Regions from separate parts of the Kribbella sp. NPDC050820 genome, predicted to be linked through region 1. Evidence: riboswitches for the same ligand, from Rfam matches in the RefSeq annotation. Region 1 holds a riboswitch; the other holds the start of a gene.
What was found. Region 1 has a riboswitch for S-adenosylmethionine ahead of AB0H36_RS15535 (aminotransferase class V-fold PLP-dependent enzyme). Riboswitches for the same ligand answer to the same signal wherever they lie in the genome.
Positions count from the first base shown of each region.

Region 1 (8,539 bases):
CGGATCGCCGAGAGCGAGAACGAGGCGCTCGGCACTGCGTTCAGCCCGGCCACGCCCGAGGAGTTCGTCGACATCATGTGCGGGCTGTTCGACTTCCTCACCCGGATCAACCGGGTGCGGACGACCGCCCGGCTGATCCTGTTCCTGGAGGGCAGCCACGATCCGGTCGTCCGGGAGGCGCTGTCCCGCGGCCGTGAGGCGATCGTGGCGACTGCCACCGCGGCGCTGGCCGAGCTCGGCGCGCCGAACCCGCGGGAGGCCGCCCGGGCCGTGGCGGCCGCGTCCGAGGGCCTGATCCTGCATCGCATCGCGCGGCACGACGACGTCGACCCCCGGCCCACTTTCGAATTGCTGTTGAAGGTTGCACTTGCCGGTTAGGTTTGTCCGCATGACCTACCCGGAGAGCCGCCGCGACGACGTCGTCGAGACACTGCACGGGCATCGGATCGCCGATCCGTACCGCTGGCTGGAGGACCCCGACGCACCCGGCACCCGGGACTGGGTCACCCGCCAGAACGCGCTGACCGAGGCCGAGCTGTCGAGCTACCCGGAGCGGGCGTGGTTCCAGGCCACGATGTCCGCGATCCTGGCCCGGCCGCGGGCCGGCGTCCCGGTGAAGAAGTCCGGCTGGTACTTCGTCGGCCGCAACGACGGTACCCAGGCGCAGGACGTCGTGTACGTCGCCGAGACCCTCGAGGACCTGGTCGACCGCGGCCGGGTCCTGATCGACCCGAACACGCTGTCCGAGGCGGGCACCGACTCACTGGGCACCTTCACGGTCAGCCCCGACGGCAAGTACTTCGCCTACGGCATCAACGAGAGCGGCAGCGACTGGACGACGTTCCGGCTGCTCGACATCGCCACCGGCACGCCGGTCGACGACGTGGTCACGGAAGCCAAGTTCTGCGAGGCGACCTGGTTGCCTGACAGCTCGGCGTACCTCTATCTGCACTACCCGGCGAGCGGGCGCAGCGAAGGCACCGAGACGAAGTCGCTGTCCGGCGGCCGGTTGATGCTGCACCGGGTCGGTACGACGCAATCGTCGGACGAGCTCGTGCTGGACTTCCCGGAGAACGACCGCATCTTCATCACGCCCGAGGTGTCCGAGGACGACCGGTACCTCGTCGTCCACATCAGCGAAGGCACCGACCCGGCGACCCGGCTGTGGGTCTACCCGATCACCTCGGACGGCGGCATCGGCGAGCCGATCAAGGTGGTCGACTACCTCGCGGACGAGATCACGTTCGTGCGGATGTCCGGCGATCAGCTGGTCGTGCGCACCGATCGCGACGCACCCCGCGGCCGCGTCGTGCTTGCGTCCCTTGATGGGCAGTTCGCCGACCTGATCCCGGAGGGCGAAGGCACCCTGCAGGCGGTCCGCGGTACGGCGAGCGGCCTCGCCACGCTGACCCTGCTCGACGCGCAACCCGTGCTCACGCTCTACGCGCTGGACGGCTCCGACGCCCGCGTCGTCGATGCGCCAGGCGGGGGAGTGGTCGGCATGAACGCCTCCCCGGAGTACGACGAGCTCTTCGTCGGGCTGTCCACGCCGACCGAACCGACCCTCTCGTACGTCGTGTCCGCCTCGACCGGCGCCGTACGCGCACTGCCCGAGCTCGTCCGCGGGTCCGGCGGCTTCACGTCACCGGCCATCACGGTCGAACGCCGGCTCGAGCCCGGCCGCGAGGTGCCGTACTTCCTGATCAGCCGCGCCGACCTGGACTACTCGTCCCCGCGACCGACCATGCTCTACGGGTACGGCGGCTTCCGCATCCCGATCCTGGCCGAGTACCGGCCCGGCTGGCCGGCATGGCTGGCCGCCGGCGGGGTGCTGGTGATCGCGAACCTGCGCGGTGGCGGCGAGTACGGCAGCGCCTGGCACGACGCTGGTCGCCTGAAGAACAAGCAGAACGTCTTCGACGACTTCATCGCCGTCGCCGAGCACCTGCGCGACACCGGCGTGACCACGTCGGAGCAGCTCGCCATCCACGGTCGCAGCAACGGCGGTCTGCTGGTCGGCGCCGTGATGACGCAGCGGCCCGACCTGTTCGCGGTCGCGCTGCCGGGTGTCGGCGTACTCGACATGCTGAGGTTCCACCTGTTCACGGTGGGGGCCGCGTGGACGTCGGACTTCGGGCATCCGGGCGACGCGAAGCAGTTCGAGGACCTGCTGGCCTACTCGCCACTGCACCGGGTGCAGGACGGGACGGCGTACCCGGCCACGCTCGTGGTCACCGGTGACCACGACGACCGGGTGGTGCCGTTGCACAGTCACAAGTTCATCGCCGCGTTGCAGCATGCCCAGTCCTCCGCCGAACCTGTCTTGACCAGGGTCGAGGTCAACACCGGCCACGGCTTCGGGAAACCCGCCGCGATGGTCGCGTCGGAATGGGCGGACCTACTGGCGTTCGCTGCTCACCATGTAGGCCTTGAACCTCCTGAGCAGTAGGAGGGCTGCATCACCAGATGCGAGGCGCTTGGAGGTCGCGGGGGTCGTCGGCGGGCTGACAGCCGTGCGCGGACTCCTCGTACTCCGACCGCGGTCCGCTGGTGGCCAGCGTCCGTACGGCGTTGACGAGACGGTCCACGTGCTCTCGGGTCGTCCCGAGGCCGAGGCTCGCGCGGACCGCCGTACCGTGCTCGGGGGAGTCCGCGAGCAGGTGGCCGACGAGCGGGTGCGCACAGAACTTGCCATCGCGGACGCCGACGCCGTACTCGGCGCTCAGCGCCGCGGACACCAGGGTCGAGGTCAGGCCGGCGACGGTGAAACACACCGTGCCGACGCGGTCCGCGTCCTGGCCGAAGATCGAGTACGTCGTGACGCCGGGAATCTGCGCGAGACCGGTCCGGAGCCGGGCGAGCAGGCTGCGCTCGTGCTGCTCGATGGCGTCGCGGTGCTTGCTGATCGCCGCACAGGCCGAAGCCAGCGCGATCGCGCCGATCACGTTCGGGGAGCCGCCCTCGTGCCGCGCCGGGCCGGTCGCCCAGACCACGAGGTCCTCGGTGACCGCAGTCGTCGCGCCGCCGCCGTACAGGTAGGGCTCAGCGGCGTCCAGCCAGTCGGAGCGGCCGATCAGGGCGCCCGCGCCGTACGGCGCGTAGAGCTTGTGGCCGGACAGCGCGACCCAGTCGACGTCGAGCTCGGCGATGTCGACCGGCCGGTGCGGCGCGAGCTGCGCGGCGTCCAGGCAGACACGCGCACCGTGCGCCTTGGCGACGGCCGCGATCTCGGCGATCGGGAAGATCTCGCCGGTCACGTTGGACGCACCGGTGACGACGACGAGCCGCGGGCCCTCGGGCGCGTTGCGGAGCGCGTCGGCGACGTTGGTCACCGCCTCGCTCGGGCTGGCCGGCGCAGCGAGGCGCACGGTCCGCTCAGCCGGCCAGGGCAGAAGCGCGGCGTGGTGCTCGGACTCGAACACGATCACGGTCGCGTCAGCTGGTACGGCGTGGGCTAGTAGGTTGAGCGCATCGGTCGTCTGCCGGGTGAAGATCACCTGGTCGTCGTCACGGGCGCCGATGAAGGCATGCACCTCGGCGCGGGCCCGCTCGTACCACTGCGTGGTAATGCGGGAGGCGTAGCCGTTGCCGCGGTGCACCGACGCGTACGACGGCAGTGCCGCCTCGACGCTGGCGCGCACCGACTCCAGACACGGCGCGCTGGCGCCGTGGTCGAAGTTCGCGTAGTCGGTGACCCGGCCGTCGGCCAGTGGGACCAGCAGGTCGGAGCCGACGGTGGCGGGGATGCTGCCGGTCGCGAGGCGGGCCACAGTCGGCCGCGCGGTCGTCGTACTGGCAGGCTCGAGGATGGAGAGGATCGACATGCTGCTGCTCCCAGGAAGTCCGCACTTGCCGAGCGGGGTATCCGCACGGCCTGGTCTTCACCCGGGGCACCCCACCGCGGAGGAGGGTTGCCGGCCAGCGAGCCGGGGCTTGACGCTGGCGCTCATGACCTGCCGAAGACGGTAACGAACGGGCTACGGTCGACGCCAGTGGCTATCTCATGTGATGAGATGGGCGAACACATCGTGGACAACTTGGGGAACGCATGACTTGGAGAGCACCTGCCGTCGAACGACCGGCCGGCTCGTTGACCGCCCCGGAGCGCTCGTTGCTCCAGGGCTACCTGGATTTCTACCGCACCACGCTGCTGTTCAAGTGCGCAGGCCTCACGGCGGCGCAGCTGGCCGAGCGGCCATCGCCGCCGTCGAACCTGTCGCTGCTCGGGCTGATCCGGCACCTGACCAAGGTCGAGCGGATCTGGTTCCGGATCCACTTCGCCGCCGATCCCGCCGAGCCGGTGTTTCCGCTCGAGCTCGGGAAGGACGCGGACTTCGAGCTGATCGATGCTTCGCTGGCCGAAGCGGAGTACGACGGCCTGATCGAGGAGTGGAAGCTGTCCGACGAGGCTGCTGCCGGGCACTCGCTGGACGAGCGCTTCACCTTCAAGGAAACTGAGTCGACGCTGCGGATGATCTACATCCACCTGATCGGCGAGTACGCCCGGCACTGCGGCCACGCCGACCTCGTCCGTGAACAACTGGACGGCACCACCGGCGCCTAAGCTGCGGACCTGGTCCGGTCGTGGCGCCGTGACGCTACGGATGGGGCAGCGTGATCGGCGTGTGACACGTGGGACTCGAGAGGTAATCGGGGTAGCCTGAGGTATATGGCGACCCGCACGTCTTCCCCGGCGCGGGCGCAGAAGTCGGCAGCCAACCGGCCGAGTACGGCGCGGTCGGCTGCTGGTGGACGCTCCCGTCCGTCAGGCGCCCAGAAACGTGGGCAGAGCACGAAGCGCGGCGGTGGATCCACCGCGGCGCGGACCAGCACGCCCAAAGTCAGCGGACCGGGCCCCTTCGCGGCCGCCATGCTCGCGCTCGGCCGCGGCTTCGTGAAGCTCTGGATCGGCATCGCGCACCTGCTCGGCGGCATGGTCCGCGGGATCGGCAACGGCGCCCGCGACCTCGACCCCGAGCACCGCCGCGACGGCGCCGGCCTGTTCCTGATCGGCCTCGGCGTCGTGGTCGCCGCTGCCATCTGGTGGCAGCTGCCAGGTGCCGTCGGCAACGTCATCCGGACCGTCGTCGGCGGCAGCGTCGGCATGATCGGCTGGGCCGTGCCGCTGATGCTGCTGTTCATCGCGCTGCGCACCATGCGCCACCCGGACCGCAACGGCCCGGCCGGCCGCCAGGTAATCGGCTGGACGACGTTCGCGCTCGGTGTGCTCGGCCTGATCCATATCGCCAACGGCCTGCCCCGGCCCGGCAACCCGGCCGACGCGCCGATCCAGGAGGCCGGCGGCGCGATCGGGTACTTCATCTCCACGTTCCTGTCCGACCTGCTCACGCAGTACGTCGCGGCCCCGCTGCTGGTCCTGCTGTCGATCTTCGGCGCCCTGGTGATCACCGGGACGCCGGTCTACGCGATACCCGTGCGGGTCCGCGCGGCCTTCGACGTACTGATGGGACGTACGGCGCTGCCCGAGGACGCACCGTCCGTCGTGGCCGCGCCGACCGACGACACCGTCCGGCTGACCCGCAAGGAGCGCCGCGCCAAGGCCGCCGCCTCCGAGGACGAGGACGGCGAGCCCACGGTCAAGCCGTACGACTCGCCGGTGCTCGAGGGGCGGGAAATCAGCAAGCGCGGCCGCAAGTCGAAGGCCGCGCCGCCTCCCCCGGAGGAGGACGCGTACGACGCCGACGCCGCGGCGGCCGCCGTACCCTCGCCGTCACCGGTCGTTGCCTCGGGCAAGTCTTCTTCGGACTCGCCGCCCGAGCCGCCGCCGCACACGCCGCTGCCGCGGCGGGTCGAGCAGCTGAGCCTGTCCGGCGACATCACCTACACGCTCCCCGACGGGCAGATGCTCAAGCCGGGCTCGGTGCACAAGGCGCGGACCAAGGCGTCCGACCAGGTCGTCGACCGGCTCACCGAGGTGTTCGAGCAGTTCGGCATCGACGCCCAGGTCACCGGCTACACCCGCGGCCCGACCGTCACGCGGTACGAGGTCGAGCTCGGCTCCGCGGTGAAGGTCGAGAAGGTCACCGCGCTGTCGAAGAACATCGCCTACGCGGTCGCCTCGGCCGACGTCCGGATCCTGTCGCCGATCCCGGGCAAGTCCGCGATCGGCATCGAGATCCCGAACACCGACAAGGAGATCGTCAGCCTCGGCGACGTGATCCGGTCGGCGACCGCGCGCAACGACCACCATCCGATGGTGGCCGGGCTCGGCAAGGACGTCGAGGGCGGGTTCGTCGTCGCGAACATGGCGAAGATGCCGCACCTGCTGGTCGCGGGCGCCACCGGTTCGGGTAAGTCGTCGTTCGTGAACTCGCTGATCACCTCGATCCTGATGCGGGCCACGCCGGACGAGGTGCGGATGATCCTGGTCGACCCCAAGCGGGTCGAGCTGAACAACTACGAGGGCATCCCGCACCTGATCACGCCGATCATCACCAACGCCAAGAAGGCCGCCGAGGCGCTGCAGTGGGTCGTCCGCGAGATGGACATGCGGTACGACGACCTGGCCGCGTTCGGGTTCCGGCACGTCGACGACTTCAACAAGGCGGTCCGGGCGGGCAAGGTGAAGCCGCCACCGGGGTCCGAGCGGGTGCTGACGCCGTACCCCTATCTGCTGGTGATCGTCGACGAGCTGGCCGACCTGATGATGGTCGCTCCGCGTGACGTCGAGGACTCGATCGTCCGGATCACCCAGCTCGCGCGTGCGGCCGGCATCCACCTGGTGCTTGCCACCCAGCGGCCGTCGGTGGACGTCGTGACCGGTCTGATCAAGGCGAACGTGCCGTCGCGGCTGGCGTTCGCGACCTCGTCGCTGGCCGACAGCCGGGTCATCCTGGACCAGCCTGGCGCGGAGAAGCTGGTCGGCCAGGGTGACGGACTGTTCCTGCCGATGGGCGCGAGCAAGCCGATGCGTATCCAGGGCGCCTGGGTCACCGAGTCCGAGATCCGCGGCGTGGTCGAGCACTGCAAGGAGCAGCTGCAGCCGACGTACCGCGAGGACGTCACCGCCGCGGCCGGCCCGAGCCGGGAGCTCGACGACGAGATCGGCGACGACATGGACCTGGTCGTCCAGGCCGCCGAGCTGATCGTCTCCACCCAGTTCGGCTCCACCTCGATGCTGCAGCGTAAGCTCCGGGTCGGCTTCGCCAAGGCCGGCCGCCTGATGGACATCCTGGAAAGCCGAGGCGTCGTCGGCCCGAGCGAAGGCTCCAAGGCCCGCGACGTCCTTGTCAAGCCCGACGACCTAGAGGACTTCATCACCACCCTCCGAGGAGAGTGACGTGCTCCCCAGGACGCTCGCCACCACGACCACGTGTCCAGGCACACCCCGACCGGGCGTCAGCCCAGCCGCGCCTCCGGTCGGCTCCGTTCACCTTCACCCGGTCGCGCAGCGGCCGGGTCGTGTTGGGCGAGGGGTATGCCGATGACTGCTGCCAGTGCTCTGCCCAGGCAGGAACGCTTCGACCTCGACCCGGAGCCGGTGCCGTTCACCGTCCGCGCGTCCCAGAAGGTGCACGGCGGGATCGCCGTCGGCGCCCTCCTGGTCGCGATCGGCTTCGCCACCTCCGCCTCCACCAGCCCGACCGGCGTACTGCGCTGGATCGCTGCCGCCGGGTTCGCCGTACTGGCCCTGGTCTGCGCGCGCGCCCTGACGGTCGGCGACATGCTCGTGGCCGACGACGTCGGCATCCGCCTGCGCATCCGCAACGAGTGGATCGGAACCCGATGGGAGGACATCGAGGAAGTGACGGTGCTGAAGCGCCGGCATCTGCTGGACGACGGCAGAATCGCCGTCCACCTTCAGGATCCGGGCCCGGTCCTGGGCGCGATGCCGAGTTCGACTCGCAAGACAACGGATGCGAACCGGCGGTTGACCGGCTCGTCACTCGCGGTACCGTTCGGGTTGACGGCTCGGCCGTCGGACGGGGAAGTGGTACAGGCACTGCACATGCTGGCGGATGCCAGGTGTCCGGTCAGGGAACAACTCTGACTCGTCCGTGACCCTGTCGGACAAAGGCCGTTGAGTTGGTGTCGGCGGTCCCGCTGTCGGCGTTTCGGAGTCGACGGTCCGCTGAACAGTCGGGCGATGGAGAGGACGGTGGGGACGTGAGCATCGGCAGCGAGCTCACGGCGGCCCGCGAACGGGCCGACATGACGATCGAGCAGCTGAGCGCCGCAACCCGGATCAGAACGGGGCTGCTCGTCGCCATGGAGGCCGACGACTTCTCCCGCTGCGGCGGGAACTTCTACGCGCGCGGCCATATCCGCGCGATCGCCCGCGTGGTCAAGGCCGACCCGGCGCCCCTGCTCGCCACCTTCGACGCCGAGCACGCGGTCGAGGAGGACAAGGCCCGTCGCGAGGAACGGGCCGCCATCAAGGGCCCGACCCTGCACCCGGCCCGGCCGCGCTGGGCAGTCGTGGTCGGCGCGATCCTGATCGGCCTGATGGGCTGGGGCATGGTCCGGCTCTTCACCGTGCCGAGCGACGTCGAGGCGAACGCCTCCAAGTCCGCCACCT
Region 1 is NZ_JBFAHB010000014.1:101,675-110,213, reverse strand. It holds gene AB0H36_RS15545 (TetR family transcriptional regulator) at 1-378, shown strand, start outside; gene AB0H36_RS15540 (prolyl oligopeptidase family serine peptidase) at 389-2,449, shown strand; gene AB0H36_RS15535 (aminotransferase class V-fold PLP-dependent enzyme) at 2,460-3,824, opposite strand; SAM riboswitch class IV at 3,841-3,954, opposite strand; gene AB0H36_RS15530 (DinB family protein) at 4,049-4,564, shown strand; gene AB0H36_RS15525 (DNA translocase FtsK 4TM domain-containing protein) at 4,670-7,300, shown strand; gene AB0H36_RS15520 (hypothetical protein) at 7,445-8,011, shown strand; gene AB0H36_RS15515 (RodZ domain-containing protein) at 8,128-8,539, shown strand, end outside.

Region 2 (8,539 bases), on a different contig from region 1:
ACAAGGCCGCCATCGCCGCCTTGGTCGCGAACCAGACCCGCACCAGGAACCGGAGCGATGGCTGGTGGGTCGCCGCTGCAGACCCCGAGGCAGCACGCCATGCTGTGGTCGACAGCTATGCCCGATCCGAAGTGGGCCGGCTGGCGATCTTCTCCGACGGGGCAACCCGCCCGGCGGACCAGATGGACCTCTACACCTGGCCCGAGTACCTGGCCCTGCTCGACAAGCTTTGTCCCGCCGGCCTGATCGCCCACGTCCGCGAGATCGAAACCGCCGACCCCGACGGAGCCCGTCACCCCCGGACCAAGCGCCACGACGACGCCACGCTCGCCTATTCCCCGTGTCGGTAGAAGCGCTTCGTCCGCGGCAGGAGGGTGCTCCGTAGCCATCGACTCCAGCCGACCGTCCGTCGGCAGGAGGACTGGCGTCCTAGCGACCGTGTGTTCGCATGCGAGCGGCGGATTCCGGCAACTGCCCTGGTCTGCGCCTTGTGCACGTCGCCGTCGAGCCTCGGGGCCGGTGACTACTGCTGTCGGTGGCGTGGTGGTGCCTGTGGCTCTCGATGCGCCCACGCGACAGCGACCGCCCACACCAGCAGGGCGACGAGGCCCCCAACGCCCGCGCCGAGGAGCGCACCGTCGAAGAGGCTGCCCAGCACCGCGCCGACAGCGCTTGTCATGAGCGCGGCGACCAGCAGAAGCGAGCTCGCATCTCCGCCCCAGCCCAAATCACGCAACCGCTTGCGCATCGGGCGTCCGCGTTCCATCAGGATCACCACTTGAACGCTGATCACCGAGGCGACCAGCAGGAAAGCCAGACAGCGGATCGTGACCACGCCGCCTATCATGCCGCCGGGTGGGCGGCACGCTGTAGACCTACAGATGCACACCCCCGCTGGCCTACGCTGGCGGGATGCGCAGATCGATTCTGCTTACCGCGGTGGTGGTCTGCGCGGTGAGTCTCCTGAGCGGTTGTGGACCGCGGGTGTCGCGCGGTGTGGTTGGCATGTCGGTCGACGACGCGGGCATACCGGTGATCGTGCTGCAGAACTGCGACGGCAACATCGCCCAACTCGAGTTCTATGACCGGAGTGGGCCACGAACGGACGACCCCGCACCGGGGCCGGCGATGATGTACGTGAACCCGCGCCCGGACAAATCCGTGGTCCAGATCCCCATCCGGACTGGTGGGAACGGCTGGCGGGTCCAGGGAGAACCACCGGCTTTGCGCGCCGACGGCAAGTACTTGATCCGGGCGTGGGGCAAACGACACGAGTGGCACGGTCGCGGCACCGAGTTCACCCTGAGAGACCTCAAGACCGTCCGTCCCGGCCAGGTCCGTCACGACTCTCCACCCGCCGACGCCAGCCCGCCGTACGATGCCATTCCAGTGAAGTACCGCGTGACCCCGCTGAGCGAGTTCATCACAGAGGACTGCCCGTGAAGACTCCCAGAATTGGCCGACCGATGACAGAAGGGCAGCAGTCGTGACGGATGGGATCATCGACCGGGAGGCAGCGGGTGTTGTCGCCTTCGCCTATGAGATGGGCGTGCTCAAGCGGCTTCGCCGAGCGGGGTGGTGGCACGTCGGCGTTCGTGATCCCGAATCCGTTGCGGAGCACAGCTTGCGAGTCGCTCAACTCGCTGCGCTGATCGCCAGTGAGGAAGGCGGTGACCCCGCGCGGGCGGCGTACCTGGGGATGTGGCACGACTCGCAGGAGACCCGGATCGGCGACATCCCGCACAGCGCCAAGCCCTATCTGGAAGTCGCCGGCAACGAAAGCATCACCGAGGACCAAGTCGCGGTCCTTCCCGAGAGTGCGGCCAAGAGCATTCGAGAGGCCGTCACCGAGTACGAGACCGCAGAGACCATCGAGGCCCGCTGCGCCAAGGACGCCGACCGCCTCGAGTGCCTCCTGCAAGCGGTCGAGTACGGCGAAGCCGGCTACCAACGGGTCGACGGCTGGATCGAATCCTCACGCGCCCGCATCCAAACCCCCTTCGCCCGCCGCCTCGCCGAAGCGGCGCTGGTGACATCCCCACTCGCCTGGCGCGACCGCTGATCGAGAGTGGCCGAAGGTGAGCCGTGCTGTCCGGGTGACGCGGGTACGGCGACTGTGAGCGAAGCGAAGCCGACGCTGGACGTGGCCTTGATGAGGTTGGCCGACCTGTTGACGGATGCCCAGGCGTCCGTGGCTGAGATCAGGCACTGGATCTCGGAGTCGGCCAGACCCCGCCTCGCCCGCGTTCCCCTTGATCCCATCCTGACGGTACGACTCCGCATGTTCGAGGAAGACCGTTGAGCGGGTCCTGACGCGCGGCGGTGACCTTGAACAGGACATAGCATGTTCAAGGCCCCGAGTTCCTGCGCAAACCCTCGGTGCGTTGCCCGATGGACGGTGGCCGGGGTGTGCCGGAGGGCGGCTTACGGGCGGATGATCGTAATGCCGGCCGGGGTGCCGTTGGTGAGGGCGGCCAGGGCGGTGGGGGTTTCGGCGAGGGGAATGGTGCGGGTGATCAGCGCGGCGGGGTCTAGGTTGCCGGCGGCAACGAGGTTCAGCATCTCGGGGTAGGCGTGGGCGGCCATGCCGTGACTGCCCAGCCATTCCAACTCCTGGCCGATCAGGCGGCCTACGTCGAGTTGGACGCCGGATGGCAGGAGGCCGACTTGCAGGTGGCGGCCGCGGGGGCGCAGGGCGAGGAGGGCTTGCTGGACGATGTCGTTGGAACCCAGGGCGTCCATGGTGACGTGGGCGCCGCCGCCGGTGAGGTCACGGAGCTGGGACACGGTGTCGGCAGACGCCAAGACGGTGTCGGCGGCGCCGTACGTGCGGGCGAGGTCCAGCGCGTCGGGGTTCGTGTCGACGGCGATCACGCGGGCGCCGAGAGCGGCCGCGATCATGACCGCCGACAACCCGACGCCGCCGCAGCCGAAGATGACGACGTTCTCCGCTGCGACGACTCGGCCGACCTGGCGGACAGCGCGGAAGGAGGTGGCGAAGCGGCAGCCCAGGCCGGCGGCGGTGTCGAAGGACAGGTCGTCCGGCAGCCGGACCAGGTTCACAGCGGCGAACGGTACGGCGACGAAGTCCGCAAACGAGCCCCAGTAGTTGAAGCCGGGCTGGAGTTGGTTGGGGCAGACCTGTTGGTCCCCGGAGAGGCACTGTTCACACGTGCCGCACGCGCAGATGAACGGCGTGGTCACGCGGTCGCCGATCTGCCGGCCGGTCACCCCGGGGCCGAGGGCGGCGATCGTTCCGGCCAGTTCGTGCCCAGGGACGTGGGGCAGGACGATGTCCGGGTCGTGCCCCATCCAGCCGTGCCAGTCGCTGCGGCACAACCCGGTGGCCTCGACCTTCAGGACGACACCACCGGGCTTCGGCTCCGGGTCCGCTACCTCGGCAACAGTCGGCAGGACGCCGTACTGCTCAACCAGAACAGCGCGCATCAGCCGCCGGCGACTGCGGGGATGATCGAGATCTCGCCGCCGTCCTTCACCGAGGTCTGCAGGCCGTCGGCGAAGCGTACGTCGTCGTTGTCGACGTACACGTTGACGAAGCGGCGCAGCTCGCCGGAGTCGTCGAGGACGCGGCCCTTGATGCCCGGGTAGGCGGTGTCGAGGGACTCGAGCACCTCGCTGAGCGTCGCGCCCTCGGCGCTGACCGAGGACGCGCCCTGGGTGTACTGGCGCAGGATGGTCGGGACCCGGACACTCACGCTCACTGCAGGCCTGCCTTCACGAAGGCGTCGTACGACGCGGGGATGGTCACCTTGGGGCCGACCCGGTCGGCCACGGCGTCGAGGGTCTTCAGCCCGTCGCCGGAGTTGATGATCACCGTCTCGGCCTCGGGGTCGAGCTGGCCGGTCTCGACCAGCTTCTTCAGCGTCGCGACCGTCACCCCGCCCGCGGTCTCGGTGAAGATGCCCTCGGTGCGGGCGAGCAGCCGGATGCCCTCGATGACCTCTTCGTCGGTGACGTCCTCGATCGCGCCACCGGTACGGCGGGCCACGTCCAGCACGTACGGTCCGTCGGCCGGGTTGCCGATCGCGAGCGACTTGGCGATGGTGTCCGGCTTGACCGGCTTCACCACGTCGTACCCGTCCCGGAACGCCTGCGCGACGGGCGAGCAGCCGGTGGCCTGGGCGCCGTACACCTTGTAGTCGGTGGCGTCGACCAGGCCGAGCTTGCCGAGCTCGGTGAAGCCCTTGTCGATCTTGGTCAGCTGGGAGCCCGAGGCGACCGGGATGACGATCTGCTGCGGCAGCCGCCAGCCGAGCTGCTCGGCGATCTCGAAGGCGAGGGTCTTGGAGCCCTCGGAGTAGTACGGGCGGACGTTGACGTTGACGAACGCCCAGCCCTCCTCCTCGCCGGCGATCTCGGAGGCCAGCTTGTTCACGTCGTCGTAGTTGCCCTCGACCGCGACCAGCGTGCCGTCGTACACGGCGCTGGTGATGACCTTGGGGCGCTCGAGGTCGTGCGGGATGAACACGACCGAGCGGATGCCGGCCCGGGCGGCGGCCGCGGCGACGGCGTTGGCCAGGTTGCCGGTGGAGGGGCAGGCGAAGACCTTCATGCCGAGCTCGCGGGTGGCGCTCAGGGCACTGGCGACCACGCGGTCCTTGAAGGAGTGCGTGGGGTTGCCCGAGTCGTCCTTCACCCACAGCTTGCGCAGGCCCAGCTCGCGGGCGAGGTTGCCGGCGTCGATCAGCCGGGTGTAGCCGGGCTCGGTGTTCGGGAAGCTGGCCACGTCGACCGGGACGGGCAGCAGCGGCTGGTAGCGCCAGATGTTCTTGGGTCCGGCCTCGATCTGCTCGCGGGTGATGGTGGGGTACTCGTACCCGACCTCGAGCGGACCGAAGCACTCCGTACAGGCGTAGAACGGACCGAGCGGCGACTTCGCCCCACAGGCGCGACAGCTCAGGTGCGTACCGTTGCCGAAGGCACCTTCACGGATGGTGTGGGTGGCGGTCAGGCTCATGAGTGAGGTTCCCTCCTCATCTTCCCCGGACACCGGATCTCGGCGCGGGACGGATTTGGCACCGTTCCGCCGCGAGGGTCCCGGACGGGACCTCAACGGGGAGGGTTGCCGGGACTTCGACGGGCCGTTTCCCTCAGTCCCTCTGGATGAGCTCCCCCGAGATTACCCAATCGGGTCCATATTGTGTCTTCGGTTCCCACCATCCGAGACACTCGATCTCAACCGTGCCGGGCCCGGAAAGTACGGCGGTACGCCGACGGCGAGGTGTGAAGCTGCTTGGCAAAGTGATGACGCAGCGTCACCGGTGTCGCAAAGCCGGCTGCGGTCGCGATCTCCTCGACCGGGGCGTCACCGGTCTCCAGCATCGTCAGAGCCGCCTGGATCCGCTGCGCGATCAGCCACTTGCCCGGTGTCGTCCCGGTCGCCTTCACGAAGTGCCGCAGGTAGGTCCGCGGCGACAACCCCGCCTGCCTGGCCAGATCCGGTACGCCGATCGGCTCGGCGAGATGCTCCAGCGCCCACTCGAGGCTCCGCGCGACCGAAGCGTCGTCGGGGTCCGGCGGCACCGGCGACTCGATGTACTGCGCCTGCCCGCCGGCCCGGTACGGCTGGATCACCAGCCGCCGGGCGACCGCGTTCGCCACGGCCGCGCCGTAGTCCTTCCGCACCAGGTGCATGGCCAGATCCAGCCCTGCGGCACACCCCGCACTCGTGAGTACGTCGCCTTCGTCCGTGTAGAGCGGCTCTGGATCGACGTGGATCTTCGGATAGCGCTCACGCAGCATGTCGGCGTACCGCCAGTGCGTCGTTGCCCGGCGTCCGTCGAGCAGACCGGCCGCAGCCAGCGCGAACGCGCCTGAGCAGATCGACACCATCCGGGCGCCACGCCCGTGCGCAGTCTGCAGCGCCTCGATCAGCGCCGGCGACGTCTCACCGCGTGGGTCGTGGACGCTCGGGATGACGACCGTGTCCGCGGCCGCGAAGTCGTCCAGGCCGTGCGGGGTGCTCAGCGTGGCGCCGCCGAGCACGCGGATCGGGTCCGGTGTCTCGGTGCAGACCTTCAGCCCGTACCACGGCTGGTCGATGTCCGGCCAGGCCAGCCCGAACACCTCGATCACGATCCCGGCCTCGAAGGCCGTCATCCCGTCGTACGCGAGGACAGAAACCGTCCGTTGTCCCATGTCACAATCTTAGCGATAGTCGTCCCCAGCGCCACTTCTGGGAACGCCTCCAGCCGCGGACGATGGAGTCATGTTCAAGGTTCTGAAGGAGATCGCAGCCGGAATCAACGCCGCCTCCGCCGTCCGGCACGGGCTCACGCCGCCCGCAGGCGCGCTCACCGCCGACGGCCGTCGAGCGTACGCATCAAAGGCGTCGCGGCAACGCCGTGCACAAGGACGCTCAGCACGACGGTGAAGCCGACGGTCGCCCACAGCCACGGCAGGTCGGTCGCGAAATGCACCCCGACGGCGGCCAGGTAGTAGACCGACGTCACCCCCCGGACCCCGAAGGCCGCCGTCATCCAGCGCTCGGAGCGATCCAGCTCCGAGCGTGCGAGTGACAGCCACGCGACGACCGGCCGGACGACGAGCACCAGCAGTACGCCGCTCACCGCGCCGGCCAGTGTGAGCGGCTCGAGCAGGCCACCGGTGATCGCGACGCCGAGCAGCAGCAGGATTCCCCAGGTCAGGATGTGCTCGAGCTCCCCGATGAAGTTGTGCAGCTCCGCGTGGAACTCGTGACTCCGCTCGGCCGCCCGAAGCGCGAGCGCGGCGACGAAGACCGCGATGAACCCGTACCCGTGCAGCACCTCGGTCAGCCCGTAGACGCCGAGCGTCATGGCCAGCGCGAGGACTGGCTCACGTGAGTCCGCCAGCCGGAAGCTCTTCGCGGGCGCACTGAACGCCATCTTGCCCAGCAGCCAACCCGCGCCAAGGCCGACCGCGACCCCGACCACTGTCTTACCTACGACGTACCAACCAAACCACTCCCACACCGAGTGCGACTTGGTGGCCGCGAAGACGGCCAGATAGACGAGTGGGAACGCCAGACCGTCGTTCAGCCCAGCCTCGGACGTCAGTGCGAACCGCACCTCGTCCTCCTCGTCCGGCTCAGCGCTCTCACCGGTCGTCGGCCCGGCAACCTGTACGTCGGAAGCGAGCACCGGATCGGTTGGCGCGAGTACGGCGGCGATCAGCAACGCAGTCGCCGGAGCCAGACCGAGCAGCCAGCCCACTCCGGTCAGCGCAGCGACACAGGCCGGCATCGCAACGAACAGCAGCCGCCACGTGACACTCCACCGGAGCAGGCTGATCGGCCGGTCGATCGCCAGCCCGACACCCATCAGAGCGATGATGACGGTCAGCTCAGCCAGGTGCTCGGTCAGCTCGGGTTCAGCGATCGGGCTGAGTTGCGCGCGGTCGACGGCCAGGCCGAGCAACAGACCTGCGCCGAGGAACGCGATCGGCGCGGAGACGGCGTACTGGCGGAGCAGACGAGGCAGTACGGCGCCCAGCAGCAGAGCCAACCCGGCGACCAGGTACAGCCCGTCCCCGTCGATCGTCATCGTGCCGGACCAGTGCCCAGCGGGCGGCTACCTCAAGCGATGAGTCGCACCCGGCGTGTGCGTCGGCAGGGACTTGCGAGGGCCGTAGCGAGGGTGGCCGACGCCGGTCAGCTCGAGCAGCCGCTGCACACGGAACCGGTGACCCCGGTACGGCTCGATCAGCTCCGCACAGCCGTCGTCGTCGAGCTCCTCGCCGATCAGCGCGTACGAGACGTTGCGGGACACGTGGTAGTCCGCGAACGAGAACGCGTCCGCATCACCATGCGCCCGCTGCCGCACCTCAGCAGCAGTCCACACACCGACACCAGGCAACGACCGCAGCCGCCGCTCGATCTCCGCGGAGTCGGTCAGCTCGAGCGTCCGCTCCAACGCCTTCGCCCGAGTGGCAGCCGTGATCACGACCCTCGAACGACGGTTCTCCACACCGGCCCGCAACCACTGCCAGGACGGGATCATCCGCCACTCCTCCGGCGCCGGCGGGACCATCATCACGCGCCCGTCCGGCGGCTGCGGTCCGGGCGCGGTCTCGCCGTACTCACGCAGGATCACGCGCCAGGCCCGGAACGCTTCCTTGCCGGTGACAACCTGTTCGATCCCGGCCGCGGCCATCGCCTCGAACACCGCCCGCGTCCGCGGCACCCGGACGTGCGGGAACCGCCGCGCCGCGTCCACCAGCGCCCGGTGCTCCGGCAACGGCTCGAACCCGTCCCAGCTGTCCGCATCCCCCAGCAGCTCCGGCACCCCGTCCAGCGCCCACCCGGCACCCGGACCCCACGCCTCGGCCTCCACCTCACCGGTCGAGGGGTACGGCGTCAGCCGCAGCAGCACCGGCCCCTCCGGTGTCCGCGTCGCCCGCCAGACGGTGCGCCGTACCGGATCGAAGACGTACGCCGGATCGCCAGGCCCCTTCCGCAGACCCCCGATCACCGAATGCGGATCCACCACCCGCCCAGGACGCCAAACCCGCACCACCGAACTCACGCCCCAAGTCTTAC
Region 2 is NZ_JBFAHB010000055.1:27,168-35,706, forward strand. It holds gene AB0H36_RS34280 (hypothetical protein) at 1-350, shown strand, start outside; gene AB0H36_RS34285 (hypothetical protein) at 524-835, opposite strand; gene AB0H36_RS34290 (hypothetical protein) at 913-1,443, shown strand; gene AB0H36_RS34295 (HD domain-containing protein) at 1,487-2,062, shown strand; gene AB0H36_RS34300 (zinc-dependent alcohol dehydrogenase family protein) at 2,425-3,447, opposite strand; gene AB0H36_RS34305 (ubiquitin-like small modifier protein 1) at 3,447-3,722, opposite strand; gene thrC (threonine synthase) at 3,719-4,978, opposite strand; SAM riboswitch class I at 4,992-5,131, opposite strand; gene AB0H36_RS34315 (helix-turn-helix domain-containing protein) at 5,197-6,159, opposite strand; gene AB0H36_RS34320 (cation:proton antiporter) at 6,315-7,544, opposite strand; gene AB0H36_RS34325 (DNA-3-methyladenine glycosylase 2 family protein) at 7,572-8,525, opposite strand.
Region 2: another riboswitch for S-adenosylmethionine. It lies ahead of thrC (threonine synthase); the one in region 1 lies ahead of AB0H36_RS15535 (aminotransferase class V-fold PLP-dependent enzyme).